Regions from separate parts of the Paenibacillus sp. LPE1-1-1.1 genome, predicted to be linked through region 4. Evidence: riboswitches for the same ligand, from Rfam matches in the RefSeq annotation. Region 4 holds a riboswitch; each other region holds the start of a gene.

Region 1 (7,869 bases), 1.2 Mb from region 4:
AAATCCAGCAGCTGCAGCTCAGACGGAGTAATAAGATCCCCAAGCTTCTTGATTTCGAACTCGCGTTCAAGCTGCTTCAGCCTGCGAAACTCTTCCCGCATGCGTTCCGCTACGGCCGCGTTAATGGGCGATTGGCTTCGATAGGCCGATCTTATCGCATCCGGCAAGCTTTCAAAATCCGATTTAATCTGATAATCAATGGCTCCCGCTTGAAAGGAACGGAAGATGAGCTCCTTTTCCTCCATCGAGGTCAGCATAATGACCTTGGCACCAGTTGATACCGAGGCCTCCTCGGCGAGCAGAACGCCCTCTGGGCGGCCATCCAGCATAATATCCATCAACACCACATCCGCCGGCGACGATTGCTGTATTCCCTCATGCAGCGCCTGCCTTGCATCCTCGGCTTTGCTGGCCGTCCAAACGACCTCCATGTCCGGCTCTTTGTTGATATAAGCCACAAGGCCGCGAAGCCAATCATGGTCATCTTCCACGATCCATACCCTTATGCTATCCACTCGCTTCCCTCCCTTTTTCATGATGTATGACTGATTTGCCCGCTTGAACCGCCCGTTTCGGGAAGGTTAAATAAACAGAGGTGCCGGCCCCCGGCTTGCTTCTTAGATTAAGTAATCCTTTATGTTTTCGCATGACATGATAAGCATAGGGCAGCCCCAGGCCAAAATTCGTGTCGCTGCCGTTTTTGGTCGTATAGAAGGGCTCGAGAACCTTGGCCATCTCGCTTTTGCTCATCCCCGGGCCTGAATCTTTTATTTCAATGATAAGCTCCCGTTTCGTTTCGCTCAAAAGAATGGACAACTCACCTTTGCCCTTCATTGCTTCGAGGGCGTTGGCGACGATATTGCCTAAAGCTTCGCTCACCTGCGCGGGATCAATGCGGCAGTTCCAACCTGGGCTCAAAGAGGTAAACAGTTTAATTTGGCCGAGCACAGGCTCGTAGCCCTTTATTGTCTGCCCGATCAGCGCTGCCAAATCCGTGGGCTCGACACGCAGGACCAAATCCTCCGTCCTCCGATGCACGCGCTGCAGCATTTCCTGCATATGGCGCGAGGCATTTAGCACGGTTTCAATGTCGGCAAGCAGCTCCTGTTGATCCGTAGCAAGCGCATATGCCTTCATCTTCTCCGAAAACAGCCGCATTTTCCCCGCGTCATTCTTGATTGCGTGATTGAGAATAGCCGTTCCTGACGTGACGACCCTTAAAGTGGAATCGTATCTCCGACGGTCGATGTTGACGCGCACGCCCATGAATCCGTATGTAAACAAAGCGATGACAAATACCGTAACCCCTAGCCCGACGATCCAGGTATTATAAACCCACATGCGCAGCATCCCGAAGCTTGGCAGCACGTAATTCATAACCATGCAAAACATGACTGGCGGAAGAACCGCGGAGCAGATGATCCAGTGCGTTCGGGAAAACGAGGCGTGAAGCTGGCGCTTTAACAGAACCTGAACTGCCCCGTACATAATATACGGCACCGCCCACCAAACGACGATTTTGAATGAGATGGGATATACGGCGGTATAAAAAGGGGTAAATACGATACATAAAACAATCGGAATAAGCAGCAGGAAAGGCAAAAGCGACTGAAACCGCTTAGACAATCGAACAGGCCGATATGCAATCGCGAATAAAATGAAGGAATACGGCAGGCCATAATAGGAAATGAGCGAGGAGACCGCCTGCAAGCGGTATAGCAGCTGCCTCGCAACCTCATTCATCCCGGCATCCGCCGCTGCTGGCAGCCATTGCAGATCAAGAACGGCCGCAAGCGCACCTGCTCCGCCGCTGAATGCCACGGCGCCTAGCCAATGATTAACGGGCGCTCTCCGATCGGAGAGCCATATAATGGCTGCAATAGCCCACAATGCAATAAGAACGAATAGCATAACGCAGCTCCTTCACTACCGATACTATGTTATATCAATCGATACGGGAGACCATTCGCCAATGAACGTTTGCCCGTGCACCGATAGGCTGCCCCCGATGGCACAGCCCAATCTGTTGTCGATCGTTCAATTGAACCATTTTCAATCGCCATGCGTCAACAAACGGCTCAAAAGCGGCTCAGCTTCTCGACTTGCTTCAGCTTCTGGGCAAGCAGCTCCGAACAATAATTGTTTTGATTCCGTTGATCAAAAGCAAGGGCAAGCTCCTCGGCTTCCAGCTTAAGCCGCTCATAGGAAAGCTCGCTGCCGATTTTAAGTTTGCGGCGCCGCTTCTGCTGCAGCCATACTAGCAGAAAGGCCTGGGCTGAGCTCAGGTATAAAAAACGGTCCCAACCGACCTTGGTTTCCATTGCAAAGCCGATGGTGTTCTCGAACCACTTTGCCGCCTTGTTAATATCCGTTACGGTGTAGTAAGCGAGGAAGCTGCCGTACTCGGTCAAATAACCGGGACCGCTTAACAGGCGCGCTCCTTTCTTCGCCATTTTCACGGCCTCCTCAGCTTGATCGATCTCAAGGAGCGGGAGCAGCAAATGGCTGTACGTATTTTGGGGGATGGTTTTACAGGTCAACCGGCCATCCATGATCGGCTTCATCGTTTGCAGGCCGCGCCGGTATCTACCCGCTGTAAAATGATAATAGCCAAAGCTGTTTTGTTCGCATGCCCTGCAATCCGACATGCCGTCCCGCGCTGTTTTACGCCAGAGCTCGTAATAGGTCTGCGCTGCTTCCAAATCGCCTCTCGAAAGCGAGTAGCGATGATGACACTGATAATAAGGGCGCAGGCTGTGACCGTATTGTAAGCATTTTGCCTTGAAATCATCAAGGATTGACGAGATTTGGGCTGCGCCAAATTGCGGAAACCGCCAAATTTGATTGATGAACCATTTATAGTGCCAAATGATCGAGAAGCTCGAATAAGCGGCAGGTTCTTTTTCGAACTGCGTCAAGCACCATGTAAAGGAGACAAGGAACCTTTCTTGATAACCGGAATCAAGCGCCGCCTCGGAATAAGTCATTCGCGCGAAGTAGGCATCCTCCTTCGTCATATATTGGTCGGCGATTCGAATCGCTTCTTCCAATACCGCCAGCTTTTGTTTGCCCTGCGGCAAGCTCCAGGCCTCGCTCCTTAACTGATTGTACCGCTGCTTCATAATTAACGCTCACCCGCCTGACCGAGTCCGATATCCAACACCTGCATAAACGATTGATTCAACAGCTTCAGTTCCTCTGGACCGAGCGGATAATTGCCGAGCAGCAGGGCTTGCGTATAAACGGTTTCGATGCAAAGCTTCTGCATAGACGCATCGTTACAGGCGATGGCCTTCCGTATCAGCGGATTGTTGAAATTGAAGCAAAGCCTTGCCAAAGGCAGCTCATAAAGCTCATGGATGACAATATCTACGATTTCAGCAAATACATCATTCGCCTCTTCCTTCGTTTGCTCCGCCATCCGAAGAAAGTTCACCTCGTCATTCGTGTTATAAAGCGCCGCTAAATCAGCAGGCTCAAATTGTTTTAGCACACTCCTGCACTGAAATGGAGCAAGCAGACGGTCTGAAAGCTCCAAAAACGCTTCCGCGTTTAACAGCTCTACTGGATTGATTGCTTCAAAGAAATTAGAAAAGTTAATCGGATCCAGCACTAATGCTTCAATATTCTCATCCAGCTCAGGCAGCTTGCGCACCAGCTCAAAGTCATGTACGTAACCGCCGTTAATAACCATGACATCCTGCGCTTTTGCCACTCGCGCCACTTGGCGAAATTCATCAAGCGTAGAGGACACAACGATCTGCCGGCTCTTCTCCAAAATCTCCCCCATCCTCATCTCGCCGAATGACGTTTCGAAGGTAAGGAACCGAATAAACAAACGATAAAGCTCATCATCCTGGGATGCCATTGCTTTAATGGATGAATAATGAATTCGAATTATTTTCTCCAGCAAGTCCGGGTCTGTTTCCGCTAGCATGATCATATGCCTCTTTATGCATTCGCCCAGTTCATCCTTAACGCTGTAAAACAGTTCGTTTTCCATTAACGATTCGCGGGATGCCGTCGGCTTCAGGCCATTGGCGTTCATGACGCAGGTCACGAAAAACGCCCAGTCCGGCAGCATATTTTGAATTTGATCTGACAGCAGCATCCGCTTGACGTAAACCTTATGCTTCTTCTCTGCTTGCAAGCTGACTGCGTAGGGCAAAATATACGCTACGCCCTCCAGCTCGCCCATACCAGACTTAAGAGGAATGGCGTCCAGGAAGTTCTGATACATATGATACTCACCGTAAACCAGCGCTTCTTTCATGCTCATAGCCCACGGCGGCGTTTCTTCATTGACGGTGATTTCGTTTTTCCCTTCGGATAAACGGATGGGAACGGGAAGGAACTGGCCGTAATGCGTCATTAAATCCGACATGCTGTCCCATTCATAGTAATCCTCATAACCGTCCTTGCAGGTTAAAAATACGGTCGTCCCGATCGGTGCGTCTTTTTCGAGCTTGCGTATTTTGTAGGTCCCGTCCGAGCGTCCCCTCCATTCAAGGGTATCGCCCTCCAAAGCAGACCGCGTTATAACTACGATTTCGCCGCTAACCACGAAGCATGACAGCAGTCCGACACCGAATTGGCCAATGAAATCATCAGCCGAGTCGAGCTCCTCGCGTTTCGAGGTGCTGCCGATTTGGGCCAGAAAACGGTGGATTTCCTGCTCCGATAAACCGATTCCGTTATCATGGACGGCGATCGTCCGCGATCCGTAAAGTTCTACGGTCACACCGGCATCAAAACGATGGCCGAGGCGTTTGCGCGCCGTAATCGCGTCCACGCCATTTTGGAGAAGTTCCCTTACGAATACGCCGGGATTTGCATATAAATGCTTCGATAGAAGCTCAATCATTCCTTGTAAGTTAACCTGAAAATTCAATTCGCTCATATTTTCTCCTATGTTCGTTATGTCATTAATATACATATCGGTATTACCCTCCGTTTTATTTCGTCATATTGCAGCCTTATCCTTTTTTTAGGCGAATAATGACAACAAAGGACGACCAGCTCCCGGCTAATCGTCCTTTTTCGGTTTATTTTGTTTATAGCTTAAACACGGAGGCCTTCTCTTTCAAATCCTGCGAAGAGCCTGTCAGCTTCTCTGCCAGCGTGCGCAGCTCATCAGAAATATCATTTTGCTTAACGGACAGCTCGCTCATATGCTCCATTTTGCCATTAACATCGGTTGACGTGTTAAGAAGCTTATCCACTGCTAAAACAATGTGGGTCATACCGCTCGTAATTTCGCTGATGGCCGTGGAAATTTCACTCATTTGATCGGAAAGCACGCTGCTCTGCGACTCCAATGCCCGGAAAGTGCCGCTCGCCGTCTCCGATGCTTGACGGGTCGAGTGAATGACATTCGCGAAGCTTCCGATCGTGCGGCTGCTGGCAGCTACATCATTTTGGATCAAAGACAATTCCTTCGTGATCTGCTTGGAGATGGAATCCGTTTGACTGGACAGCTTCCTGATTTCCTCCGCCACGACCGCAAAGCCGCGTCCATGCTCCCCTGCCCTTGCCGATTCAATGGAGGCGTTCAGTGACAACAGGTTCGTCTGCGTGTTTAAGTCCTGAATGCCATTCAAAAATTTCGATACGTTGTTATAACGGTCATTCATCGTTTCGAAAGCTTCCGACAGCTTCGCAAACTGCTCTACGGTTTCGTTTACCATCGTAACAACGCCGGCCATTTGCTGCAACCCGCTTTGCGAGGATTGCTTCATCTGGCGCATATCATTGTTTATGTATTCGCTTGAAGCGGCAATTTCCTGAGAGCTTGCAGATATTTGCTCGGTTACCGCCGAAATGGATGACGCATCGTCATATTGGGAGAGCAATGCCTCTCTGCCCAGATCCACTTGGCCCTTCACGTCTTCGGAGGCTTTACGGTTGCTGCCGATCATCATATCCATATTCCGCGAAACATCCAGCACCGACTCGCTTACTTGGAGCGTTGCTCTAATCGTATCGCGTAAATTATCGCCCATATCGGCTAAGGCTTGATCGATTTCTCCGAATTCATCGGCGCGCACGAGCTTCTCTTGACTTGTAAAATCATTGCTGCCGTATGCCCGGATACGGCGAGTAATGCCCGCAAGACCCGTTTTAATCGATTGCGTAACGCCAAAAATCATGATCGCTGGCAGCACGGCGAGCAATATCACATTGATGAGGACAATGATGTTTGCGCGGGATACATCATCATTTAAATGGTTTGAAGTAATGTCCGCATCATGGGTTAAGCGCTCATGCATGGTGTCGTTCGAGTAGTTTAGAATAACTGTATATACGCTGATTAAACTACTGATACGCAGCGATTTTTCCTCAGCCGTTAATCCGGTGGTATCGGTATTCGTATCCTTTAAATTGTCAAGGGCCAGACGGAGTACGCCGACTTGATTGGCATATAGGGGACCGTCTTCAACAGCCGGAGGGTATTGCTTATCCATCTCGATAAGTTGTTTTTCCAGTTCGTTCATATGGGCGGGCAGATCTTCCAAATCCTTCATGATCGCCGTCGCGTCGCTTTTGCCGTTCTCGATTGCATCAACCATCAGAAGCATGACCTTCAGCAATTTATTAGAGATGCCTTGATAACTGCGTTCCGCGCGGGATAATTCCTCTGAATCTTCAATTGAATTGGCGACCGAAACATTTTGCACATAAATAAATATGCCGGAACCTACATTAAAGAGAGTAATGATTGCCGTAATAAACAATAACCTGGCCGTTATTTTTCTCATGCTCAATTTCTTTGACAGCTTGCCCAGCCTGCCCGCTCTCTCCAACCATACCTTTAAATCCATCCAGCTTTCTCTCTCCTCGGTCTCTCTAAAAAAGCAAAAAAGCTACCCAGCCACAGGAGGCGGATAGCTTACTTAGCTCTATATCCTTCCGGCGGTCTGGCAGCCGTAGCGCTTGCACCTTAGGCCCATAACTTTGCGTCCTTGCCTTTCGGCAAGTTTGCCATTTTCAGATTGTCTATGTTTGTATTTACAACATAAACCAGTATAGGACATACCAGACAATCTGTACATCCCTTTAGAACTATTTTATTCAGGACTTAGAAACAAAGTCGCATTGCAATAACGTCTTGACAGCGAATGAAAATAGGACGTTTGTATCGAAATGACCGAAATAAGCAAAATGTTGCGCACGGCCTCCCATTGATTCTCCGTGAGATTCGGCAGCCTGCTCGCAAACTGGTTCGCGGATAAACGAATGGCCTGCTCAGTCAATAAATCCTGATGCGGGTTCTCCTTCAAATGGCCGGATATATCGAGAAGCTGATCGTTATTCGCATCAAGCTCTTCAAACATACTGGTATAGGAGGCATATAATTCTATAGGTCCGACCAAATCATCCGTTTCGTCTTCCGGCTTCTTGAATACGATCTCGAATAGCTTGCGGATTGATTCAAAATCAAGATTAGACTTTAAATCATCAATAATGAACAATAACGCCGCTTGATTCAGAGAATATTTTTTTCCGGCCTTCGGACAATCGAAGTAGGGTTTAAAATCTCGCTTTACCCAGTTTTGCATGGATGTAATCGACAGATTGGAATATTCGATCAGTTGGCCGAGCGCAGCAATCTCATGAAGCGAGAAGCCTCTCAGCTCATTGCCTTTTATAAGCTTTTCGATAATCGGAGGCAGCAGCGTAGACAGAAATGCAGGCAATCCCGCGCCCTTCTCCAAATCGTATTGATGCGTTTTGGTCCATGCGGCTTGCAGCACCTGCAGCGGCTTCTGATTATGCTTTCCATCCAAGGAGAGCAGCAAGCAGGCCATCTCTTTTCGAGTAAGCGTAAAGGACTCCATTTCCCTTCCTCCTCGCGCTTTCGGCATACAA
Region 2 (7,869 bases), on a different contig from region 4:
AGGGCGAGCATGTGAAAATTAAAAAATACTTTTACGTGCTGAGGCCGATCCTGGCCTGCGGCTGGATTGAGACTTACAATACGATGCCGCCGATCGAATTTGACCATTTGATGGATGCGCTCATCCCGAGAGGGAGTGTGCTTAGGGCCACGATTGAACTGCTTTTGCGACGCAAGAAGGCAGGGGAGGAACTCGATTATGAGCCAAGGCTTTACGCCATTAACGACTATTTGGAGGAGCGGATGGTTCATTTCGAACAAACGGCCTTTGCGCTAAGACAAGGCGAGGGCGCGCGGGACGAACAGCTCGACGAGCTTTTTCGCAGCGCTTTAAACGAAGTATGGCGTTAAAGATTCAGGTTGTTAATTTAGAGGCAAGGGGAAGGTCAGAATGGCTGTCGTGCAACTGAAATCGACGAATCCGAGCTTTTCGTTCGTCATTAGAAAAAATCCGCAAACCGGCATGCTGCTGCGCGCCGTCCGCAAAGGGATGGCTTACGGCTGGTATTCGGATGAAGCAACGTTCAATGTTTATTTTAAGGACGCTGACAATGAGGTTTCTTACAAGCAGCATAGAGAGGATCAATTCGAATATCTCAATGTGTCAAGGTACAACACGCCGCTCTTCGTACTGGGAGCGATCAATGAATTTTTTGCGTCGCCGCTCAAGGCGCAGCATACCAGTGACACGGAGGAATATGAGCATGCCTTTTATATCAATATGATTCATATCCAGCTGCTTCGGTATATTGATTTTTTCGGAAAGCATCTGACGGATTATACGTTTGAAGCGGTGCATCAAGCGCACAAAAGCTATTCGCTCACGATAAAAACGCGGAAATCGCTGTATGAGCTTATGCATGTCGTCAGCGTGCTGTGCTTGTTCCTATCCATGTTCAGCGACGAATATATCGATATTTCCGATGATATTTTGATCAAATACGTGAAGAGCATTCAAATTATCGATGCGCCTTTCTATATTCGCAGCTTGTTTTCCCGCAACTTCCTCGCTTCGAGAGAGCGATTCAAGAAGTATAAGGAAGAGCTGGAGCGGACGGACCGTTACGCCATCCAGCTTGCCTTCGGGGGAACGGCGCAGCAGCGGAGAAGCTATATCGGAAGCGTGCTCCCGTTCGATAAATCGATCGTGGATGTCGGCTGCGGCGAGGGTTTTTATGCGATACCGTTCGCTTCCAAGATCGATGCCAGCTATTATGCGATCGATATTGAGGAGCCGTTGCTCGAGATCGTGCAGCGGAAGGCGAAAGCGAAGGAGCTGGACAACATCGCGACCTTCCCATCCATCGACCGCTTTCTGGAGGCGTACAACGGGGAACAGGTGGATGTTGTGCTGACCGAGGTGATCGAGCACATGAGCCTCGCGGAGGCGGGATCGCTTATCCGGCAAATTTGCGAGCATATCGACTTCGATTATTTTGTGCTGACTACTCCCAATTCGGAATTTAATGCTTATTACGAGCTAACCGATTTCCGGCATGATGATCATAAATGGGAGCTCGGAAGAACGGCATTTCAGGAATGGCTGCTTGAAGAGGTTAAAGCGCAAAACGTAGAATGCGACTTTGTTGCGGTCGGTGACGGCGTAAACGGCGTTCAAACGACGCAGGGTGCGATCTTGAGGAAACGGAGGGAATAGCCGAAATGGTGATAAGAACGAGAGTCCATACGATTTTTATGCTGATTGGCTCGACAGAATGCGGGAAGACGACATTTGCGAACGAGGTTCTAATGCCGCAGCTGCGGTTTCGCGATGAGCTTAAAGGCGTGAATGCCAATGTGCAGTACATTTCCTCTGACAGCATCCGGCAGGAGCTGCTGGGCGCTGCTTACGATAAATACGATCAAGTAATGCTTGAGGCGAGCGAGCAGGCTTTCCGGCTTTTGTTCGAGAAGCTGCGCCTCGTGACGACCTATCCGGTCAATGCCGAGTTTGTCGTGGTTGATACGACGGGCTTGGCGGATCATTTCCGGGCGAAGGTGCGGGAGATCGCAAAGGATAACAACTATAACCTTGAGGTTATTTTGTTCGACTACCGGAAGCGGGATGATTATTATGCGTCGGAGCGCTCGAAGAAGCTGATTACGAGCCATATTAACCGCTTGCGCAAGGAAGTGCTGGGCGCGCTCTCCGGGGAAAAGTACGGCAAGATCCATAAAGTGCGCGCCAAGGATTTTTATTCGCCTATTGAAAAGCAAGCAAATGCGGAGTACAAAGTTATCATTGAGGATACTGACGAATATTTGAGCGCCATTTTGCCGCTTGACCAGAAGACGATTATCGTAGGCGACGTCCATGAATGCGTGGATGAGCTGAAGGCTCTGCTCGTTAGCTGCGGCTTTCAAATAGAAGGAAATCAGCTGTTTGAAACGGGAAAGGTAAGCGGTGCGAAAATTTTGCTGGTCGGCGATTGGATTGACAAGGGAAACCGAACGCGGGAAACTATCGATTTCCTTTATGAGAACAAAGATCAATTTTTGTTCGTATTAGGCAACCACGAAAACTTCGTATACAAGTATCTGCGCGGTGAGATTAAAGGAGTCGAGGAGGAGCTGCTGCACGCGTACTTCGATTCGACGGAGGTGCTTAAAGCGGATGAGGAGCTGCTTCGGCGATTCAATCATCTCGTCTCGCTTTCCAAGCCTTTTTACCGAACGGTGGGCAAAAGAGGGCCGTCCTTCTATGTCACGCATGCGCCCTGCGAGAACAAGTACATCGGCAAGTTGGACGTGAACTCGGTCAGGCATCAGCGGAATTTCCGGATCGATCGCTCGGCTCCGCTGGAGGAGCAGCTCCTGTTCCTGAAACAAGACGCGGCAGCGAACCAGCCTTATCATGTATTTGGCCATATTGCAGCCAAAAACGCTTTTCGGATTAAGAATAAAATCCATTTGGATTCCGGCGCGGTGCACGGCAACCTGCTGAGCGCGGTCATGCTTGCGGCGAAGCCGTTTTTCAAATCGCAAAAATCGGCGCATAAGGCGATGGATGACGAGCTGCTCACGCTCTTTAAGGATGAGCACAAGGTATCGGTGCAGGAGCTGGATGATGACTCGGCCCGTAGACTGCTTTACAGCTCAAACCATAAGATCAACTTTATATCCGGTACGATGTCGCCGGCGGATAAGGACGAAGCGGCTAGGGAGCTCGAGTCGCTGCAAAAAGGCCTGGACTATTTTGCGGAGCGCGGCGTGAAGGAAGTAGTGCTTCAGCCGAAATACATGGGTTCCAGATGCAATATTTATTTGCATGCCGAAGCAGACCGTTGTTTTGCGGTTAGCCGCAATGGGTACAAAGTCAGTAAGGTCGACCTATCGGGCATTTACGCGGGTCTGCTGCAAAGATTCGGAAATTATATGAAGGAAAACGACATCGCGATGCTGCTCCTAGACGGAGAGCTGCTGCCTTGGCTGGCGCTTGGCGAAGGGCTAATCGACCGCCAGTTCAAGCCGATTGAGAAGGCGCTCGAAACCGAGCTGGGCTTTCTAAAGGCGAACGGTTTCGAAGAATCATTCACGAAGCTTGCGCAGGAATATAAGTCCAGCGGTTTCGAGAAGGACCAGTTCCATCTCAGCAAGGCGGCCATGAATGAAAAATACGGCCAGACCGTCTATCAAAACTACAAGCATGTCCATGAGTTATTGGAGAAGCATGTGCCGCTGGATGAGCATCAAAAGGCATATGAAACCTACAAGAAGCAGCTGGAGCTTTACGCCGAGCCCGGGGAGTTGGAATACAAACCTTTTTCACTGCTCAAAATCGTCTATGGGGACGGAAGGGAAACGCTCCCGGATGGGAAGACATCGGATATGTACCGTTTCCTCTCGGATGATCCTTTCATCACGCTCTCGCTGTCCGATCCCGAAAGCGGCAAGCAGGCGGAGAAGTATTTCCAAACGCTCACGGTAGAAAACCATATGGAAGGTGTCGTCATTAAGCCCGAGATGCCAGAGCCTTATATGGTTCCTTATATGAAGGTACGTAACAAGGACTACATGTCGATTATATACGGCTATGATTATCGCTTTCCGCATAAATACAATAAGCTGATCAAGCAGAAGAGCATTACGATGAAGCTCCGCACATCCTTGAATGAATACAGGCTGGGGCAGAGCATGCTCGCGGTTCCGTTTGCGGATATAGCACCGAGCCATGAAGGCTATACGTCTGCCGCAGCTAATCTATTGTTCGAGGTTGCCAAAGAGAAGGAAATCGACCCGCGTTTGTAAAAATAATCGACCTAATAGACCTCCCTAGCCGGGAGGTTTCTTTGACTCGAAACTTTAATAGCAAAAAATTAGCTATGGAATATCTCAGTATTATATGGAATACTTATATAAGCAAAAAGTCCTAGTAAATAGCAAAGTTATCGAAAGATAATGACGCAAAGCCAACAGACCTAAAGGAAGCTTCCAAAGGTGGCTGGGTTGCCAAAAGGATGAGTGATTATTAATATCCTCCTCCGCAACACATCAGGTTACCGCATACGTTATACATAGGAAGGGATATTATAGATGGAGCAAAATATTAAACGTTATCGTGGCAATGATAACAGCTTTGACATCGTTCAGAAAATAGCGAATTTAGGCTATTGGGAATTCGACCATGGCAGCAAACAAGTATCATGGTCGAACCAAATGTTTTTCATATACGGGATGGATTTGGATTTTGTAATGAACCAGGAACGCTTTTTTGATCTAATCCATCCAGAGGACCGCGAGCGGGTTAAACGGCAATTTTTTTCCTCGGTCGAACAAAAGAAAGAGAGCACCAGCGAGTACCGCATTGTCCGCCAAAGCGGCGAAGTGAGATATGTTGTGGAAAATCTGACGATTGTTCTGGATGAGACCAATGAAGTATCGCTAACCATAGGCACGCTCCAGGATGTTACGGAAACCAAAAACCTAGAACATCGTTTGACTGTCGAAGAGCAGCATTATAAATCCATATTCGAGAATAACCCGGATGCGGTCTTCTCGTTTGACTTGAATGGTCGGTTTATGTCATGCAACGCATCGCTTGAGCAAATGTTTGGTTATGCGCGGGATGAGATTATGCACGGGAGTTTCCATCATTTTGTGGAAGAAAAGAGCTTGGAGCGGACGATTTTGCATTTTGAGGACACTGTGAATACGCTTACGCCTCAAAATTACGATACGACGGGCATAACCAAAAGCGGGCAAATCATTGAGGTTAACGTAACGAACATTCCGATTATCGTTAATCAAGAATTGATCGGCATTTATGGCATCGCCAAGGACATTACGCAAAAAAAGATGGTTGAACGATCTCTAATCGAATCGGAACTCAAATACCGCAGTATTTTGGAGCAGTCTATCGTAGGCATTTTTGTCGCGCAGAAGGAAAGATTCGTCTATGCGAACGATCAGTTGAATAAGATGCTAAGCTATGACACGCTGGTCGGCTTAGAGGTGGAGAAGGCTGTCCATCCGGATGACCGGGAAGCCGTCGTATCTCAGGTTATGCAGCTTACGGAAGGAGAGTATCTTCCGAATTTTCCTCATCGGGCAATTAAAAGGGATGGTACCGTCATTCATTGCGAGGTGCATTATAACCGTGTTTCTCATATGGGAGAAAAGGCGATTGTGGGCATTGTTATGGATATTACGGATCGGAACAGGGCGGAGGAGCTCAATCACTTTTTGGCTTACCATGACTATTTAACGGAGCTGCCGAATCGCAGGATGTTCGAGGAGCAGCTCAGCAAGCAGCTCAAGGTGAGCGAATATTTTAAACAAAAGCTAGCGATCTTGCTGATTGATTTGGATCGCTTCAAGTACATAAACGACACGCTGGGGCATCCGATTGGCGATGCATTGCTCAAGAAAATCGCTCATAGGCTGAAAAGCAAGCAACGGGAGGGACAAGTAACCTACCGGATTGGCGGAGACGAATTTGCCTTTATTATTGCCAACGTACAGAGAATAAGCGATGTAGCCGATATGGCGGATCATATTATACATTTGATTAAGGAACAATTAGTTGTTGAAGAATTTGAGTTGAATGTCACGGCAAGCATCGGAATCAGTCAATCGCCTGAGGATGGATGCACGGTGGAGTCGTTGATGAAAAATGCCGACGCCGCTCTTTATTTTGCCAAATCCAGAGGGAGAGACCAGTCGCAGTCTTATTCTTCTTCTTTAAACGTGCAGTCGTTTAAGCTGTTCTCGCTCAGCAATGACCTGCGCAAAGCGCTGGATAAGAAAGAGCTGTTCCTGCATTATATGCCTCGCGTGCATGCGCAAACGATGGAAATCGTCGGCGTAGAGGCGCTGCTGCGCTGGAATCATCCGGATTGGGGGCTGGTGCCGCCGACTGAATTTATTCCGATCGCAGAGGAAACGGGGCTCATCGTTCCCATTGGGGAATGGGTGCTGCGCGAGGCTTGCATGCAAAGCAAGCGTTGGCAGAGCAAGGGCCTGCCACCGATTACCATATCGGTTAATTTCTCGGTACAGCAGCTGCTGAAGCAAAATATTTTGCAGATGATAGATCAAATCGTGGCGGAAACGGGTTTGTCCCCCGATAGACTTGAAATCGAAATAACGGAGAGCTCATTTATTAGCAATGAGAAGATCGTGACCGAGCTTCTGCTCGAGCTGAAGAAAAGAAACATCAAAGTATCGCTCGATGATTTCGGCACTGGTTATTCCTCGCTTTATTTATTGAAGCGTTTAGCGCTGCATACGATTAAAATCGATAAGTCGTTTGTGGATGAGATGTTGACGGAGCCGTTCAATAAGAGCATTATCCAATGCATTATTCGTTTGGCAGGGGAGCTGAACATGCAGGTAGTGGCGGAGGGCGTCGAGAACGAGGCGCAGTTCAACTATCTGCGGGAGCAGCAGTGTGACGAAATCCAAGGCTATTATTTCAGCCGGCCGGTAGAGGCGGAAAGCATCGCGCAGCTATTAAAAAATAAATCACTGATGAAGCCTGTCTCGTTAAGTCATAGCAAGCAGCCAGTCGTTAATCGCAGGCAGTATTTCCGGATTGAGCTGAAGCATTGTTTGTTGGCAGAAATGACGATCACCATGTTTAAGGGAAGAAGCGTAAGACTCGGAAGCACGGAGGTGCTCGTTAGAAATATCGGGCCTGGCGGCTTAAGGTTTATGGTAGGCGTTAAGCTGCCGGTTAACAGCGATATTCTGCTGATGTTCAAAACACAGATTGCTAATCAACTGTATGTGCTGTACGGCATTATCGTGTGGTTTAATGAAGTGGAGCATGATATCTTTGAATACGGCGTGCAGTTTCAGTTGAAAGTGAAGGAGCATAACGAGCTCGTTAATGCATTAAATATTCTTGCGATTAAGCAGCGGGACGGCGTTATGCCTCAGACGCAAATTTATGTGGGTGACCCTATACTCCGTATAAAAGAATTGAAAAAACTCAATTAAACCAAGCAGAAAAAGCATTTTGCATTCGGCGATAACCGAGCGTGAAATGCTTTTTTTATTATGCGTAGGGTTTGGCCGCATCGGTCTTTGGGTAAAAGGAAATAGTAGTTATTGAAAAGGAGGAGTGCGCACTTGAAATTAACGCCGGAACAACGAATTCAACTGCATGGCTTCAATAACTTAACGAAGTCACTCAGTTTTAATATGTATGATGTCTGTTATACCAGAACGAAGGAAGAGCGCAAAGCCTATCTAGCCTATATCGACGAGCAATACAATTCAGATAGGCTGACCAAAATTTTAAATACGGTATCCGATATTATCGGAGCGCATGTGCTCAATATCGCCAAGCAGGATTATGAGCCGCAAGGCGCCAGCGTTACCTTGCTCGTATCGGAAGGGCCAGTCGCTGGCGGTCCGAATGATTCGT
Region 3 (7,869 bases), on a different contig from region 4:
CATAAGGAATACCCGATTGAAGGCGTGCAATTCCACCCTGAATCGATAATAACGGAGCATGGCCTCACGATGCTTCGTAATTTCTTGCAAAACCGGACGGGCGCAGTGCGATGAAAATCGGACTGAATGGCTCCGTTTTGGAAGCGAGCGAAGCCGTGATCTCAGTTTATGATCACGGTTTTTTGTACGGCATGGGCTTATTCGAGACATTTCGCACCTATAAAGGGACACCTTATTTATTGGAACGGCATTTGAGCCGTTTGCTCGCGGGCTGTGAGCAGCTTGGTATCCGGTATCGGCCGGATGCCGAACAGGTTACAGAGTGGGTGAAAGCTTTGCTTGCGGCGAACGGGCTTGAGGATGGTTATGTTCGCCTGACCGTTAGTGCGGGGGAAGCGGAGCTTGGCCTTCCAACCGGCGACTATGAGAAGCCGAATGTGTTGATGCTTGTAAAAGCTTTGCCTCCCGTCAATGATGCGGTTCATATGCGCGGACGGGAGCTGCGGCTTATGCAGACGCGGCGAAACACGCCGGAGGGCGATGTCCGCTACAAGTCTCTCCATTATATGAACAATATTATTGCGAAGCGGGAATTGCTGGCTAGCGAAGCATCTGCAGGAGCCGAGGGACTGATGCTCAGCCATGAAGGCTGGTTGGCGGAGGGAATCGTCAGCAATTTATTTTTTGCGAAGGATAACGTGATTTTTACGCCGGCTATTTCCACGGGCATCCTGCCGGGCATTACGCGTGAGCAGGTGTTGAGGCTTGCACAAAAAGAAGGCTGCCGTACGGAAGAAGGGCTTTACAGCTGGGAGATGCTGCAGGAGGCCGATGAGATTTGGCTGACCAATTCGATTCAGGAGCTTGTTCCCGTCACGAAATTATCGGATGCCAGTGGAAAAAGCAGGGTCGTCAGTGACGGTACAGCAGGGGCTTTGACCAGACAGCTACTAGCGGTATACCGGCTAACTACGGGCGTTGAATAGGATTGGCAGCTAGTTGACTGCGCCATTCAAAGAAGAAAACAGTGAAGAACGGAGGCTGCAAATTGAATCAAAGACCAGATTTTTATAAGAGGACATATGAATTCGGAAGCGGAACGAAGCTGGAATTGGGTGACCGTACGCTTATTATGGGTATTTTGAACGCTACGCCGGATTCTTTCTCGGACGGGGGGCGCTATACGAACGTAGAGGCTGCCGTTGCACACGCCATATCCATGGTGGAGGACGGCGCTGACATTCTTGATATCGGCGGTGAATCGACACGTCCCGGCTTTGAACCGGTAAGCGCAGAGGAAGAGCTGCGGCGCATCCTTCCCGTCATTCGCGCGGTGCGCCAGGCGCTGCCGCATATCCCGCTCTCCATTGATACGTACAAAGCGGAGACAGCCCGCCAAGCCTTAGAGGCAGGCGCCCATATCATCAATGACATCTGGGGTCTTAAGGGCGATCCCAATATGGCTGCGGTTGTCGCTGAGTATAGATGTCCGGTTATTATCAACCACAACCGTCATGCAAGGGACTACAATGACCTTGTCCCGGATGTGCTTGCTGATCTGCAAGGCAGCGTCAGTTTGGCGCATGCCGCTGGAATCGAAGAGGACCAGATATGGCTTGATCCGGGCATCGGTTTTGCCAAAACCCATGAAGACAATTTAGAAATGCTTGGTCGGCTGTCTGAGCTGTCGGCGCTCGGTTATCCGGTGCTGCTTGGGACTTCGCGCAAAAGGTTCATTAAGCAGACGCTGAATCTGCCAGTAGACGAGCTTGTTGAGGGGACGGCAGCGACCGTTGTTCTCGGAATCGCTTATGGCTGCCAGGTGATGCGCGTGCATGATGTGAAGGCAATCAAACGCGCCGCGCTTATGGCGGACGCGATCGTATATCGCAGCTAAGCGGAAGCTGCAGCGTTTAAGAGCGGCTTTTTTATCATTAGAATAACTGCATCGCAAGGGGGAGTGACGATCATGGATAAAATGTTTATAAAAGGAATGAAGTTTTACGGTTATCACGGCGTTTTTCCCGAAGAGAACAAGCTCGGCCAAAAATATTACGTGGATATCGAGCTAGATATGGATTTAGAACAGGCCGCGGTAACGGATGATTTGAACAGGACGGTCAATTATGTTGAAATACACGCTCTTGCAAAAACGATTGTAGAGGGCCCGCCATATAAGCTTATTGAAGCTTTAACGGGTCACATTGCAACACGGGTACTGGAAGTTTATACTATGGTAAATGAAGTGACGGTTCGAGTAACCAAGCCGAACCCGCCGTTTGATATTCATTTTGACGGAGTAACGGTGGAGCTGCGCAGAAAGCGGGACGCTGATGGACGAACAATACCCGCTTAATGGGGCAGAGGCTTATATAGCATTAGGTTCCAACATGGGAAATCGTGAACAACTGCTGCTTGCAGCGATTGGACTGCTGGACGCACATCCGGAAATAGCGATAAGCAAGGTATCCGGCATGTATGAGACGGACCCGGTAGGCTATACGGATCAACCGCCGTTTCTCAATATGGCGCTCGCTTTGCGAACGACGCTTTCCCCATTAATACTACTGAGGCAGCTTCTGGAATTTGAGCAGCAATTAGGAAGAGTTCGACAAATACGTTGGGGACCTAGAACCATTGACCTTGATCTTCTCCTATACGATAATGTCAGAATGGATCAAGAGGAACTAACCTTGCCGCATCCGCGCATGATGGAGCGGGCGTTTGTGCTTGTGCCGCTGCATGATGTTCTGGATCAATCGCATCGGCTGCAGGCAGAAGTAAGCGCAGAGTCAAAGGCGGCGCTTCTGGATGGAAAGGAAGGCATTACGTTATGGAAAACAATCAATTGGCGCAGCGCGTCAGAGCCTTTCGAAAGCTGAAGGGCTATACTCAGCAGGAGCTGGCCAAGGAACTTGGTGTATCGGTAGCTGTTCTCGGTTCATTGGAACGCGGAACAAGGAAGACAGATCCGAAGCTGCTAAGTCATATAGCCAAAACGCTAGGAATCAGTTACGAGGAATTAATGTCTGATTCACGTGAATAACGATGCATATCTTATGGGGGCAAGGAGCGACATGCTGAAAATCGGAGACATCGAGATGAAGAACAGAGTGGTGCTAGCGCCGATGGCAGGCGTGTGCAACCCTGCTTTTCGATTGATAGCCAAAGAGTTTGGAACAGGTCTTGTATGTGCGGAGATGGTGAGCGACAAGGCGATTTTACACGGGAACAAAAGAACGCTCGAAATGCTGTTTGTCGATGAGCGCGAGAAGCCGCTCAGCCTGCAAATATTCGGCGGTGACCGCGAGTCGCTTGTAGAAGCGGCAAAGGTCGTAGACAAGCAGACCAACGCGGATATTATCGATATCAACATGGGTTGTCCGGTACCGAAGGTAACGAAATGCGATGCGGGTGCCCGCTGGCTGCTCGATCCCAATAAGATTTATGAGATGGTCTCGTCCGTTGTGGATGCGGTCCAGAAGCCGGTGACGGTAAAAATGCGCATTGGGTGGGACGACCAGCATATTTACGCGGTTGAGAATGCCCGTGCCGTTGAACGCGCCGGCGGGAAAGCCGTAAGCGTACACGGACGCACACGCGAGCAATTGTATACAGGCAAGGCCAATTGGGACATCATAAAAGATGTCAAAGAAGCGGTATCCATTCCTGTAATAGGCAATGGGGACGTTTTCTCGCCAGAGGATGCCAAACGCCTTCTGGATCACACGGGCTGCGACGGCGTGATGATCGGACGCGGCGCGTTAGGAAACCCTTGGATGCTTTACCGGACCATTCAATATTTGACGAATGGTGAGCTGCTTAGCGATCCGACGCCGCGTGAGAAATTGGAAGTAGCTATTTTGCATCTCGATCGTTTAGTGGCATTGAAGAACGAGGCGGTTGCGGTACGCGAGATGCGCAAGCACCTAGCATGGTACCTGAAGGGACTTCCAGGCGGCGCTCGCGTAAAAGATGTCATTATGGAAGAAACCGGCCGTGACCCGATGGTAGCAATCTTGGAAAACTATGTACGGTCTCTTGAAGAGGATGCGGAATTCCAATCCGCTTAAACTGCAGGCGGAACATCAGGCGCTGCGGAAGAGGTCGCCTACTAAAATACACATAGACCGGTTATAAGCATGATCCTGAATCGGTCGTTAATGACACCATTCGACAAAAGCCGCTATCCAGCGGCTTCTGTTACATTTTCAAAAAATGAAACGGTTTCAATGGGTCGTTTGGCTTTGATTGACATTCATGGTACCTTTGCAATATAATCGTGCAATATAAATAACGAACGCATCAAGAGCGCTTCAAACAACAGTAGGTATGAGGATTAAGAAGCGTAATATATTAGGTATCAGTGAATTCATACAAGGTATGAAAAATTAGTCACATGACAGGAGAATCGGAAAGATGAACGATAAGCAAATCATTCTGACTCAAGAAGGGCTGCGCAAGCTCGAAGATGAATTAGAGAACTTGAAATCGGTCAAGCGTCGTGAAGTTGCTGAACGTATTAAAGTAGCCATCGGCTATGGTGATATAAGTGAAAACTCGGAGTACGAGGATGCGAAGAACGAGCAAGCATTTATCGAAGGCCGCGTGCTTACCCTTGAGAAAATGCTGCGCAACGCGCGTATTATAAATAATGATGATATTGATATTGATACCGTTAGCATCGGTTCTATTGTTACGGTTGAAGATATGGAATACGGCGATACGATGGAGTACTCTATTGTCGGTACAGCTGAAGCCGATCCTTTGCAAAACAAGATCTCAAACGAGAGCCCGGTTGGCAAAGCGATTTTGGGCAAGAAAAAAGGAACGGTTGTCGAAGTCAACGTACCTGTCGGCATCATTCAATACAAAATTCTCGATATCAAAAAATAAGGTTTGCAATGCGCGGATCAAAAAGCTTCCTTGTGGGAAGCTTTTTGAACGTTTAAAATATAAGAACGTATATTTCATAGGAATACAGGGCTTATATTTTATCGGAAAACGAGTTTTTATCGCAACAATCCGGCCACAGCCGCTTACGCTTGCCGAACGATCAAGGAGATGAAAGTAGTGGAACATGAAAACAATGAGCAGGAGCTAAGTGAACTCTTGCAAATTCGCAGAGACAAACTAGACGAGCTTAGAGGACTAGGCGTGGACCCTTTCGGACGCAAGTTCGAACGCACGCATAACGCCAAAGAAATTGTACAGGCTCATGAAGGGCACAGCAAAGAAGAGCTGGAAGGCCAAGCTGTTACCGTACGTATTGCAGGACGCATTATGCAAAAACGCGGAATGGGCAAAGCCGGATTTGCTACGATCCAGGATTTGAGCGGCAGGATTCAAATTTATGTTCGCAAGGATACCGTCGAAGAGCATAAATTTGCCGCATTCGATTTACTGGATATTGGCGATATCATTGGCGTGCAAGGCGTCGTTTTCAAAACGAACACGGGCGAAGTCTCGGTCAAAGCGCATGATATTGAAGTGTTGACGAAGTCGCTGCTTCCTTTGCCTGATAAATATCATGGGCTGAAGGATGTTGAGCTTCGTTACCGCCAGCGTTATGTTGACCTTATCGTGAATCCGGATGTACAGCAAACCTTCATTACCCGTTCCAAAATCATTCAATCCATGCGCCGCTATTTGGATTCCCGCGGTTATCTGGAGGTAGAAACGCCTACTTTGCATTCTATTGCAGGCGGTGCGGCAGCCAGACCGTTCGAAACGCATCATAACGCGCTCGACATGCAGCTTTACATGCGTATTGCTATCGAGCTGCATCTGAAGCGTCTAATTGTAGGCGGTTTGGAGAAGGTATATGAAATTGGACGCGTGTATCGGAATGAAGGAATTTCGACACGGCACAATCCAGAGTTCACCATGATTGAACTGTATGAGGCTTATGCCGACTACAAGGATATTATGGCGCTAACCGAAAACGTCATTGCACATATCGCGCAAGAAGTACTCGGCACAACGAAAATCACTTATCAAGGCCAAGAGATTGATTTAACTCCGCAGTGGCGCCGTGTTTCGATGGTCGAGCTGGTTAAAGAAACGACTGGCGTTGATTTTGGGATCGAGATGAGTGACGAAGAAGCACAGCGTCTGGCGAAGGAGCATAAGGTCCCGGTTGATCCGCATATGACTTTTGGTCATATTCTTAATGCCTTTTTCGAACAATTTTGCGAGCACACGCTTATCCAGCCGACTTTCGTGACCGGACATCCCGTTGCGATTTCTCCTCTTGCGAAAAAGAGCGAGACGGATCCGCGGTTTACAGATCGTTTCGAGCTATTTATTGTGGCGCGCGAGCATGCCAACGCCTTTACGGAGCTTAACGATCCGATCGACCAACGTGAGCGGTTCGAATCGCAGCTGGTTGAACGTGAGCATGGCAACGATGAAGCGCATGAGATGGATGAAGACTTTATCCGCGCTCTTGAATACGGCATGCCGCCAACAGGCGGGCTTGGAATCGGTATCGACCGGTTGATCATGCTGCTTACGGATGCGCCATCCATTCGCGACGTGCTATTGTTCCCTCATATGAGAGATCAACGTTCCGCCGAATAAAAATGAAATAATAGAACCGCACGGCAGTCAGCTGCCGGCGGTTCTTTTTGTATTTAGAGGAGAGCGCTGCCGCAGCAAATCTGAAAAACTACCAAAATATGATAATATTTTAAGTACTCGTATTGATTTGATAGATTCATATGGTATATTAGAACTAATATTAGTGTTAATGAAGCTTCACACGATAATGGCAAACCTATCGAAAGGTAGGGACGCAAAGCTATAGGGCCTTCCTGAAGATGGCAGCCAGCTACCGAAAGGAGTTTTTTTCATGCGTAAATTTATTTGCATAATCGCGGCATTTGTACTTATCGCGTCGATAAATGCCACCACAGCACAGGCAAGTGAAGCAGCGGCTTCAGACTGGCTGGATACGTCTCATCTTAGTAACGGTGTTATTGCTATCGATTACCCCGTTAATGCCAAAGTGAAAACAAAACTTATGGTTGCTAAGGGCCAAACGAACTATACCTATAACCTGACCTCCGGTAAAACATCAGAGCAATTCCCTCTGCAGCTCGGAAACGGACAATATACGATTTCGGTTTTAGAGAATACATCAGGCAGCAAATACAAGCTGGTCAGAAAACAAACGGTTACGCTTAGTTTGAAGGACAGCAAGGTATTATACTTGAACTCCATTCAAAATATCAGTTGGACAAATACAAGCAGCGCGATTGTGAAAGCAAAAGAGCTTGCGAAAAATAAAAAGACAGATATGGAGAAAGTAAAAGCTATCTACGATTTTATTATCACGAACATTAATTACGATCATCAACTGGCGGCTAATCTTTCGGTGGATTACCTTCCGAACATCGATCGCACCTTAAAATCAAAAAAAGATATTTGCTACGGTTATGCAGCTTTGTTTGCAGGGATGCTTCGCGGCTTGGATATTCCAACGAAGCTGATGATGGGAAAATCGACATATGTAGATGTTTACCACGCATGGAATGAAGTCTACTTAGGCGGCAAGTGGGTTACGATAGATACAACAGTAGATGCGGGTTTGAAGAAGGGCAATAAAAAATTCGAATTGATTAAAGATGCTGCAAAATATACGGCCTCAAAACAATACTAATAAAAGTAAACGAATAACGAGCATGCGCATAGGCGCATCGCTCGTTTTTTTATTTCTTTCTTCATTATATAGACGATTAGTTTTTCGCGAGCTAAGCATGAAACGAGGGGATTCGAGGACGTAAATCTTTTTATTACTTTTTTAAAAAAAGTTCTTGCATTGTTATAGGCGAACGTGATATATTATCTAGGTCGCCAACGAGACAT
Region 4 (7,869 bases):
GGTCGCTTCTATTAATAGAAGCATCGTCTTGAAATCCAGTGAAAGCAGCACTCTCAATTTCATCAGCTTTCCCATCATATCACCGCTTAACTAAGCTTTAATATGAACGAGTCGTTCTTCCAGCAGATGGGACAAAAAGGAGAGCACCTGCTCCTCGCACACTTCTTTAGCTACTTCATATTGCTCCAGCAATGCCTCTACGACAGCTGAGATCGCGACAGGCTCTTTTATCAAATCCCAAATTTGGCTGCCCATCGTTCCGAGATTATAATATTTGCCGTTCTCTATGCTCAAAACCACTTTTTCCCCACCCATATCGCTAACGATGTTGTTGCTGTCTTGTACAATGAGCTGCTCCAATAATAAAGTATGAATGATGATCGCTTGGTTCTTTGTCATCTTCTAATCCCCCGTATGAATCGTATTTATAATGAGATCGACCAGCTCCGGTGCCGTAAAACCCGACGTCGGCCTTTGTAGATGATACATAGGCAAATCCGTCGCAAGGGCGGCTGAGCGTGTAAAATGCCAACGCGTTAAATCTAGCTTTTGTACCAAAAAATTCCTGTATGTATGCTGAAACAGAATATCCAGACGACCAAGCTTAGGAATAGAATGAATGGCAACCGACGTTGCATCCGTCATTGTTAGCTCAAACACCCCTGCTAGCGGCAACGCCATTGAGCAAAAATCGGCTTCGACCGGAATGCAAAATTTTGTTTCCCTGCCGTAAATCGTCCTAAGCTCATCGTTGCTGAGCCCAAATGCATCTAAGCTTTGCTGCCATAGCTTCTGCTGGGGATAAGCCGGAATAACAAGCGGTACAGGATCTGCCGCAGATTGCGAAACGGCAATAACGTCATCGCTTAAAAGCGAATAGCCTTTTTTTATGAAAGCGGAGGCCAGCGTTGATTTTCCGGCACCTGAGTGGCCAACGAAAGCGTAGGCTTTACCATCAATAGCAATAGCACTGCCGTGGAGAGGATAAACGCCGCGCTGCAGCAGCAAGGCACCAATACAGGTTCCAAGCACGTAGAGCCGAATCAAGTCCTCATCTGCGCCTTCATTGGGAGCAAGGATTATCCTGTCGCCGTTTTCAATCCGAAAAATTCCCGCATCCGGCATATTCACGGTTACGGTCTTATTCTCGACAACAAAGTCATATGGCATGATTTCTATTTTTTTTGAAAGAGAGCCGTCAATAACGATCTGAATATCGATAGACTCGCTTTCTCCTGAGATACTAGATAGCTCCGGCAGCGCAAGCTCGCTTGCAATGGTTAAACCAAATGCTTTGTACACTATCTTCGTTTCTGTTAGCAACAATGTCCTCACTCCGTCATTTCCTTGATAATAGCTAGAAAGCCCATATACACCAAATGTATAAGGGCTTTCCTTTTCATAACATTCATAATGACTTAGCTAGTGAAACGTGGGTTGTCGGAATATTGACCCGGCACGTATGCCTCATCAGTCAAAGGACCATTTTTAGTAGAAGCTGCCGTCATATGTACATGAAGGACCTCTAGTTCAGGTTTGTTCCATTGTTTTTTTGCTTGCATGTTTGTCACCTCCCTTCAAATCATTTTTTTAAGAAACCGATAAACAATAAGGGTACGCATAAGCAATTTAAAGTTCGGATCAATGGCATGCATTGGCTGGACGCCTTCCAGCAAACCTGAAAGGGATGTTTGCATTACCCTTGCGTCGATGAACGACATAAACGATCGATCCTCGCTCATTTGCCGCAGTTCATCGGTGAATGCGTGCCATTTCGGCAGCATGCGATGCACCCAATCCGCCCCTTGCACTCCTCTCGTACGCTGGTTCAGCCTCACCTGATCGGGTAACAGCTTTTCGGTTGCACGCCTAACCAATGCGCGATCCATTCCGTTCTGAACGTATTGACTCTCTGGAAGCGACAAACAAAACTGAATCACCCTTAGATCATTGGTCGGGTCGCGCTTCCATAAGGAATGTCTTAATGAAAGCTTTGTCGATAATGTATTGCCGGCATTCCAATGAAAGACTTCGTTAAAATGACTTTTTCTTTCTTCATATACATTTTTCGCTGCAAACCATCCCGTTTCATTAATACCGTACTCTCTAAGGCGTTGAAACACATCCGTTTTTTTAGCAAACTCAGGATGAATAATCGCCGGATAATGATATTGCTCTGTATGAGGCCGCAGCTGCTCAATGATCGGAAAAGCCGCACGGCTGACGCTTGAAAATACATGTGCTCGACCTGAACCGATATTCAAACTGTACTGTCGCATTTCGCGAAGCAGCTTGATCCATTTCATTTTTTTCAACAGTGTGGCGTAATAAGGAATGGCTGCCCCCCAAGAAATAGATAAATTCCCTCTGCCTCCATTAAGGAGCACGCCCACGCCCTGCTCCTCGGCCTTCTCGAACATCCCTTTCATCCAAAAAGAATTCTCAAAAAACTTGTAGGGCATTTCCATAATTTCTAGAAAATCATCTATCTCAGAATAAGAATCTCTTCCATGGAAATCCAGATAGTGATCCTTAATTCCTCCAACGTACCCAACTGTTGATTCTATATAGGGTCTTTCATTTGTTATCATGTATTTTGAAGTGTAATCAACGAAATCACTTGTCGGCACAAAACTAAACGTATGCAGCTTTTTATTATTCGGAAGCAATTCCTTAGATGCGAAGCTTACGATGGCTCCAGAGTCCAAACCTCCGCTAAGCTGCGCCCCAACATGACGATGAGTCCTTAATCTTGAAGTCACTGCTTGTTGAAACACATCTTGAAACGCTTCGATATAATCATTATTCGATTTGAAACGAATGCGCTCATCGGGATTAATTTGGTGATATCTTTCTAGTTTGATTCGCTCAGATGATATTGTAATCGTATGAGAGGGGGGAAGCTGTTCGATATTTTTATAGATGGTTTGCGAAGCATCGGCAACATCAACCATACCGGATATCGCAAGAAATTCAGCGAGCCATGCTTCATTAAGTTCCTTCTTCACGCCTGGAAGCGTGAGTAGAGGTTTGATCGTCGTACAAAATACGAAGCGATCCCGATTACAGTGGTAGTATAACGTTCGGCCGCCTGAGAAATCTCTTGCGCCATACAGTTTTCGCTCGCGGCAGTCCCAGATCATAAAAGCAAAATCACCAACCAAATGGACAGGAGTAGTCTCTCCCCATCTATGGTAAGCAAGCAGAATCAGCTGACTATCTGACATTTGTTCTCTTAGGTGAAGATCCACCTGCAGCTGGTTAAATAACTCTGACCGGTTATCAATAATGGCATCCGCAGTTATGACCAATCCTCTTTCCTTATCGAAAAAAGGATTGCGCTCGCCAATTGACTCTGGAGTAATCCACTGGTTATGGCAGCCTAGAAAAATATCATCCTCATGCCAAGCCTGTGCCGTATCACAAGGATAATGAGATAAAGCTTCCATTAATACGCTGCCTTGCTTCCATGCATTACTGCCATTGTCAGTTTGTAAAACTCCTGCGATAGCGCTCATCATTTCCTCCGGTGGGGTATCAAAAATCGTTCTTTATACGGAACAATATCCGAAACCGTTTATTCGTCAATTAGTTCTTAATAAAGAACATAAGTGCATATTACACCGTAATTTTGCCTTTGTCAACAACTTAACCACGATTATTTCGCACTAATCAACGATTATTGTTCTTTATTGAAAACAATATTTTTTTCTCAAAGCAATCATGTTTTTTGAAATGCATTATCCCAGATAAAAACAAAAAAATCACACACCAAAACACCCACTTATTGTTAATAATAAATGGTTTCTTTTTTCTGTATAAAAATTAATGTGAGTTATAACATACAAGCTTTCGCAATTAAGAATAATTCGTTATAATAAGACTAGTCTACAACGATGTGATAACGGAGGAGTTTGTTATGATCGGAGAACGCATTCAGATGCTGCGCAAGAGAAAAGGCCTATCCCTCACTGAGTTGTCTCAAAGGGCAGGCGTCGCAAAATCTTACTTAAGCTCCATTGAACGAGGGCTCCAGCAAAATCCTTCGATTCAATTTCTCGAAAAGGTAGGCGCCGTTTTGAATGTAACGGTCGAAGAATTTCTCAATAACGACGAAAAAACTGATCGCATGCCCGACCATTTGGATACGGAATGGGCTGACCTAGTGAGAGAAGCTATGGCTTCCGGCGTGAGCAAGGATCAGTTTAAGGAATTTTTAGAATTCAATAAATGGAAAATTAAGCGCGAATAGCGCTTTTTTCACTTTTATACGGCAGTTTCTTGAATATCGTCTTTTTTGCTTTCCTCAAGACATAGCAATACCTTGCGCACGTCTTCCTTGCTGAACCCCAAAGAACGTGCATTCATGATTAATGCTACCCACTCCATATCCAAGTCCTGATTGTCCTCTGATTTTACAAGTACCATATCCCATGTCCCCCATTCATTTTGGGACGGTTGCACCACTGACTCCATGCGTTTAAGGTGCCCAGATACTAAACGCATTTCAACGTCTCCCTATGCTTGTCACTCGCTTATATGTATTATAGACCACCAAAATTGCGCATGCTGTCGCTTCATGTCTTACAAATTTGATAGATAATTACATTTTTTGTCGAAAGACTTTAAGCAATATTAAATGGAATGGAATCAATGAACCAGGATCGTTTAGGGCTGAGTAACTACGTTTGAAATACCGATTTTTATTGCGCGGCTTTAATGTAACCAGCTGATTCACGTTCCGATATGGAAAACTCGTCTTCCCCGTAGCCGTTAGGATTAGAATGCTGCCAGCGCCAGGAATCTTCGCACATTTCTTCAATTCCATACGTCGCGGTCCAGTTCAGCTCCTCATTTGCCTTCGCTGTATCCGCGTAACAGATCGCAATATCGCCGGGTCTGCGCTCAATGAGCGCATACGGGATTCTTCTGCCGGATACCTTCTCGAACGCCGCAATCATCTCCAGCACGCTGTAGCCGCGTCCTGTTCCGAGGTTAAATATATCTACGCCTGATTTATTCATAATTTTCTCTAACGCCTTCAGATGTCCTCTGGCGAGATCCACAACGTGGATATAATCCCTCACGCCTGTACCGTCTACGGTTTCGTAGTCGCTTCCGAATACATTAACCTGCTTGAGCTTTCCGACAGCTACTTGAGATATGTATGGCATAAGATTATTTGGAATTCCATTCGGGTTTTCGCCGATTTTTCCGCTTTTATGGGCGCCAATCGGATTAAAATAACGTAAGATCGAAATTCCCCACTGCTCGCTTGACTCCGCTAAATCTTGTAGTATTTGCTCGAGCATAAGCTTCGTTCTGCCATAGGGATTGGTTGCGCTTAATGGGACGCCCTCTGATATCGGAACCTGCTCCGGCAGTCCGTATACGGTTGCTGACGAACTGAATACAAGCTTATGTACATCATGCTGCTTCATTACCTCGCACAATACTAATGTGCTTGTTATGTTCGTATGGTAATAGGACAACGGGAATCGAACGGATTCGCCAACCGCCTTCAGGCCTGCGAAATGAATCACGGCCTCGATGGAATGGTTGCTGAAGACCTCTTCCAGACCGCTGCGGTCCATAATGTCCATGTGGTAAAACGTAAATGGTTTGTTTGTGATTTCTTCTACTCTATCCAAAGAAATACGGCTGCTATTGGACAAATTATCTACGACAACAACCTCGTAACCCGCTTCCAAAAGTTCGACGCAAGTATGGCTTCCAATGTAACCCGCACCGCCGGTAACTAAAATTGCCATTTCATCACTCCTTATTAATCTCTCTAAATGAAGCAAGTTTATACCATTTTCATGCTCATTATATCAAAAAAAATCCCTGAAGCGTGAAATATCTCCAGGGAAGTTTATTTTATTTTTATAAACCGCGGCATTTAATTTCATTAAACGCTGCCTAGATCGGTGTTGTCTACCAGCCTGACGTAAGGAGCAGTACCGGCAACCGTAACCCCTTTGAAAACAGACTTCGCTATGGTCACGGATTGATTTTGGCGCAGCCAGTGGAGATTGATTTTACTGTTCTCGAAATGTGATTGCACAATTGCAGCTTTGTTCGTGTTATCGGCTTTTCCGACAGATGCATTCAAAAAGGTTGAGCCTGTCACGACCGCGTTACCGTCCAGCACCAAGCCTAAATTTTGAAACAAGCCGTTGCGCATGGTAATCTGTCTCTTATATTTGGCATCGGTGGAGCCTAATTGGACATCGCTATTGCCTAACGCAGGAGTTTTTGCTCTCAGAAACTCGCTGTTGCTGACATGGCAGCCTTCAAATCTAGCTGAGCCCTCAATGACGGTAAGACCTTCAATGATATTGGGACGTCCAGCATAATCTTGAGGAACCGAGACCGCAACATCATAGTTTTTTATGGTTGCATTTTTAATCACGGCGCCTGCGGCCAATATATTAAAGTTTGGCGTTGATGCATTATCTTTGCGCCAATCCCTCTCTATCGTAATATTTGTGATATAACATCTACCATAATTGAATCTTCCTACATGAAAGCCTGCTTGACCGGCGTCCGTAACCATCACCGGCGCTCCCCCCGGCGTCTCAGAAACCTGAAAGCTTAACGAAGTGACATTGACGGTATAATATAGTTTATCGACACTGATTCCTGACGGAACTTTACCTATCCATTGTTCAAATGAAACCTGCGCGCCATTGCCCATGCCGTGCGCTGCTTTAAGAGTAAAGGTCCCTGTAGCCATGTTTACCGTCGGCGATCCGAAGTACCCGTAAACACTTGACCCATAAACGGAGCCATTCGCGACTTTGCAGTTTTGGACAACTGCCCCTCTTACATCCAAAAACTTTAAATTACCGTTTTGAATAACGGCACCGTTTACAAAGTTATCTCCTTGCACCCAAAGCTCGCAGCCAATAAACGTATTATCCAAATATTTAACATAAGGAAAATTAGGATTAGAGCTTATGCCCCCGACGTTACCGCCTTCGAACGTATTTTTAGAAACCGTGACATAGGTGCCGTCAGCATTAACGAAATGTCCCCTCGCATTGCTATAAATATGATTTTCTGATACAAAAATTCGATAATTAAGCTCTATTCCATTTGGACGTTCTGCTGATTTATAAGGAATATTGGTCTCCCCATACATAGATTCGATATCGATACCGAACATTGGAGGCGTACCGTTTCTGAAGTTTGTCGTTACACCGTCTTCGTCATAGCCGATATGATGAATTTTGTTACGGAAAATATGCGTGTCGCTGGTGGACGTTATTGATATTCCTTGTCTCCGGCAATGGTGTATATGGCAATCATGAATGCGTATTTGCCGTCCCATCTGCTCTTGCGAATACATAGCTGGATCGATTTGGTATTTCTCCCAACCTGTAAAAATGCCGTCCCCCGTACAATCCGTAATTTCAGTATTACTAATCTCAATATTGCTAGAACCGAATATGCCTATGCCGCATCCACTTTCATGCGTAAAGTAGGAATTGTCTACCTTGGCTTGAATTGCTGTTATTTGAGCATCGGTAAGAGGTGACGTCAATGGAATCGCAAAAATCATTTTATTGTTTTTGCTTAAATCTTTCTCTTCGTTAAGGAACCATCCTCTTCCGGCAGCGCCGGCTGGCGCGAATACTCCATTATTGCGGGAGCCCGTCAGCGTTGCTTTTGATATCGTATCTTTGTATTGATAGAAATGATAGGCAGAAGCATTAACGCCCGGTATGTTCCACAGCCGAAAGCTCGCAAGAAGTCCTGGGTTAGCATACCGGTCAATCACTTCGCTGCGAATCCAGTTTGGATCATTATTCAATGTCCCATCCGCATTAACCCCGCCTCGAACAAACTTCACAAAAATTTCGT

The links. Region 4 has a riboswitch for cyclic di-GMP ahead of MRBLPE1_RS07575 (anti-repressor SinI family protein). Riboswitches for the same ligand answer to the same signal wherever they lie in the genome.
Region 1: another riboswitch for cyclic di-GMP. It lies ahead of MRBLPE1_RS02805 (methyl-accepting chemotaxis protein); the one in region 4 lies ahead of MRBLPE1_RS07575 (anti-repressor SinI family protein).
Region 2: another riboswitch for cyclic di-GMP. It lies ahead of MRBLPE1_RS31860 (EAL domain-containing protein); the one in region 4 lies ahead of MRBLPE1_RS07575 (anti-repressor SinI family protein).
Region 3: another riboswitch for cyclic di-GMP. It lies ahead of MRBLPE1_RS32715 (transglutaminase-like domain-containing protein); the one in region 4 lies ahead of MRBLPE1_RS07575 (anti-repressor SinI family protein).

The regions. Positions count from the first base shown of each region.
Region 1 covers NZ_JBEGHY010000001.1:560,345-568,213, forward strand. Annotated here, with positions in the region: gene MRBLPE1_RS02785 (response regulator transcription factor) at 1-515, opposite strand, end outside; gene MRBLPE1_RS02790 (sensor histidine kinase) at 508-1,911, opposite strand; gene MRBLPE1_RS02795 (hypothetical protein) at 2,079-3,122, opposite strand; gene MRBLPE1_RS02800 (HSP90 family protein) at 3,125-4,900, opposite strand; gene MRBLPE1_RS02805 (methyl-accepting chemotaxis protein) at 5,055-6,821, opposite strand; cyclic di-GMP riboswitch class I at 6,909-6,993, opposite strand; gene MRBLPE1_RS02810 (DUF1836 domain-containing protein) at 7,068-7,838, opposite strand.
Region 2 covers NZ_JBEGHY010000046.1:242,457-250,325, reverse strand. Annotated here, with positions in the region: gene MRBLPE1_RS31875 (nucleotidyltransferase domain-containing protein) at 1-350, shown strand, start outside; gene MRBLPE1_RS31870 (methyltransferase domain-containing protein) at 391-1,656, shown strand; gene MRBLPE1_RS31865 (metallophosphoesterase) at 1,662-4,247, shown strand; cyclic di-GMP riboswitch class I at 4,368-4,453, shown strand; gene MRBLPE1_RS31860 (EAL domain-containing protein) at 4,533-7,439, shown strand; gene speD (adenosylmethionine decarboxylase) at 7,572-7,869, shown strand, end outside.
Region 3 covers NZ_JBEGHY010000048.1:144-8,012, reverse strand. Annotated here, with positions in the region: gene pabA (aminodeoxychorismate/anthranilate synthase component II) at 1-114, shown strand, start outside; gene pabC (aminodeoxychorismate lyase) at 111-986, shown strand; gene folP (dihydropteroate synthase) at 1,049-1,897, shown strand; gene folB (dihydroneopterin aldolase) at 1,970-2,356, shown strand; gene folK (2-amino-4-hydroxy-6-hydroxymethyldihydropteridine diphosphokinase) at 2,334-2,882, shown strand; gene MRBLPE1_RS32735 (helix-turn-helix domain-containing protein) at 2,834-3,046, shown strand; gene dusB (tRNA dihydrouridine synthase DusB) at 3,078-4,073, shown strand; gene greA (transcription elongation factor GreA) at 4,420-4,896, shown strand; gene lysS (lysine--tRNA ligase) at 5,074-6,582, shown strand; cyclic di-GMP riboswitch class I at 6,762-6,840, shown strand; gene MRBLPE1_RS32715 (transglutaminase-like domain-containing protein) at 6,854-7,663, shown strand.
Region 4 covers NZ_JBEGHY010000001.1:1,731,572-1,739,440, forward strand. Annotated here, with positions in the region: gene MRBLPE1_RS07545 (lasso peptide biosynthesis B2 protein) at 1-75, opposite strand, end outside; gene MRBLPE1_RS07550 (lasso peptide biosynthesis PqqD family chaperone) at 91-399, opposite strand; gene MRBLPE1_RS07555 (aldolase) at 403-1,335, opposite strand; gene MRBLPE1_RS07560 (paeninodin family lasso peptide) at 1,419-1,562, opposite strand; gene MRBLPE1_RS07565 (lasso peptide isopeptide bond-forming cyclase) at 1,578-3,518, opposite strand; gene MRBLPE1_RS07570 (helix-turn-helix domain-containing protein) at 3,920-4,252, shown strand; gene MRBLPE1_RS07575 (anti-repressor SinI family protein) at 4,267-4,428, opposite strand; cyclic di-GMP riboswitch class II at 4,444-4,525, opposite strand; gene galE (UDP-glucose 4-epimerase GalE) at 4,704-5,771, opposite strand; gene MRBLPE1_RS07585 (right-handed parallel beta-helix repeat-containing protein) at 5,912-7,869, opposite strand, start outside.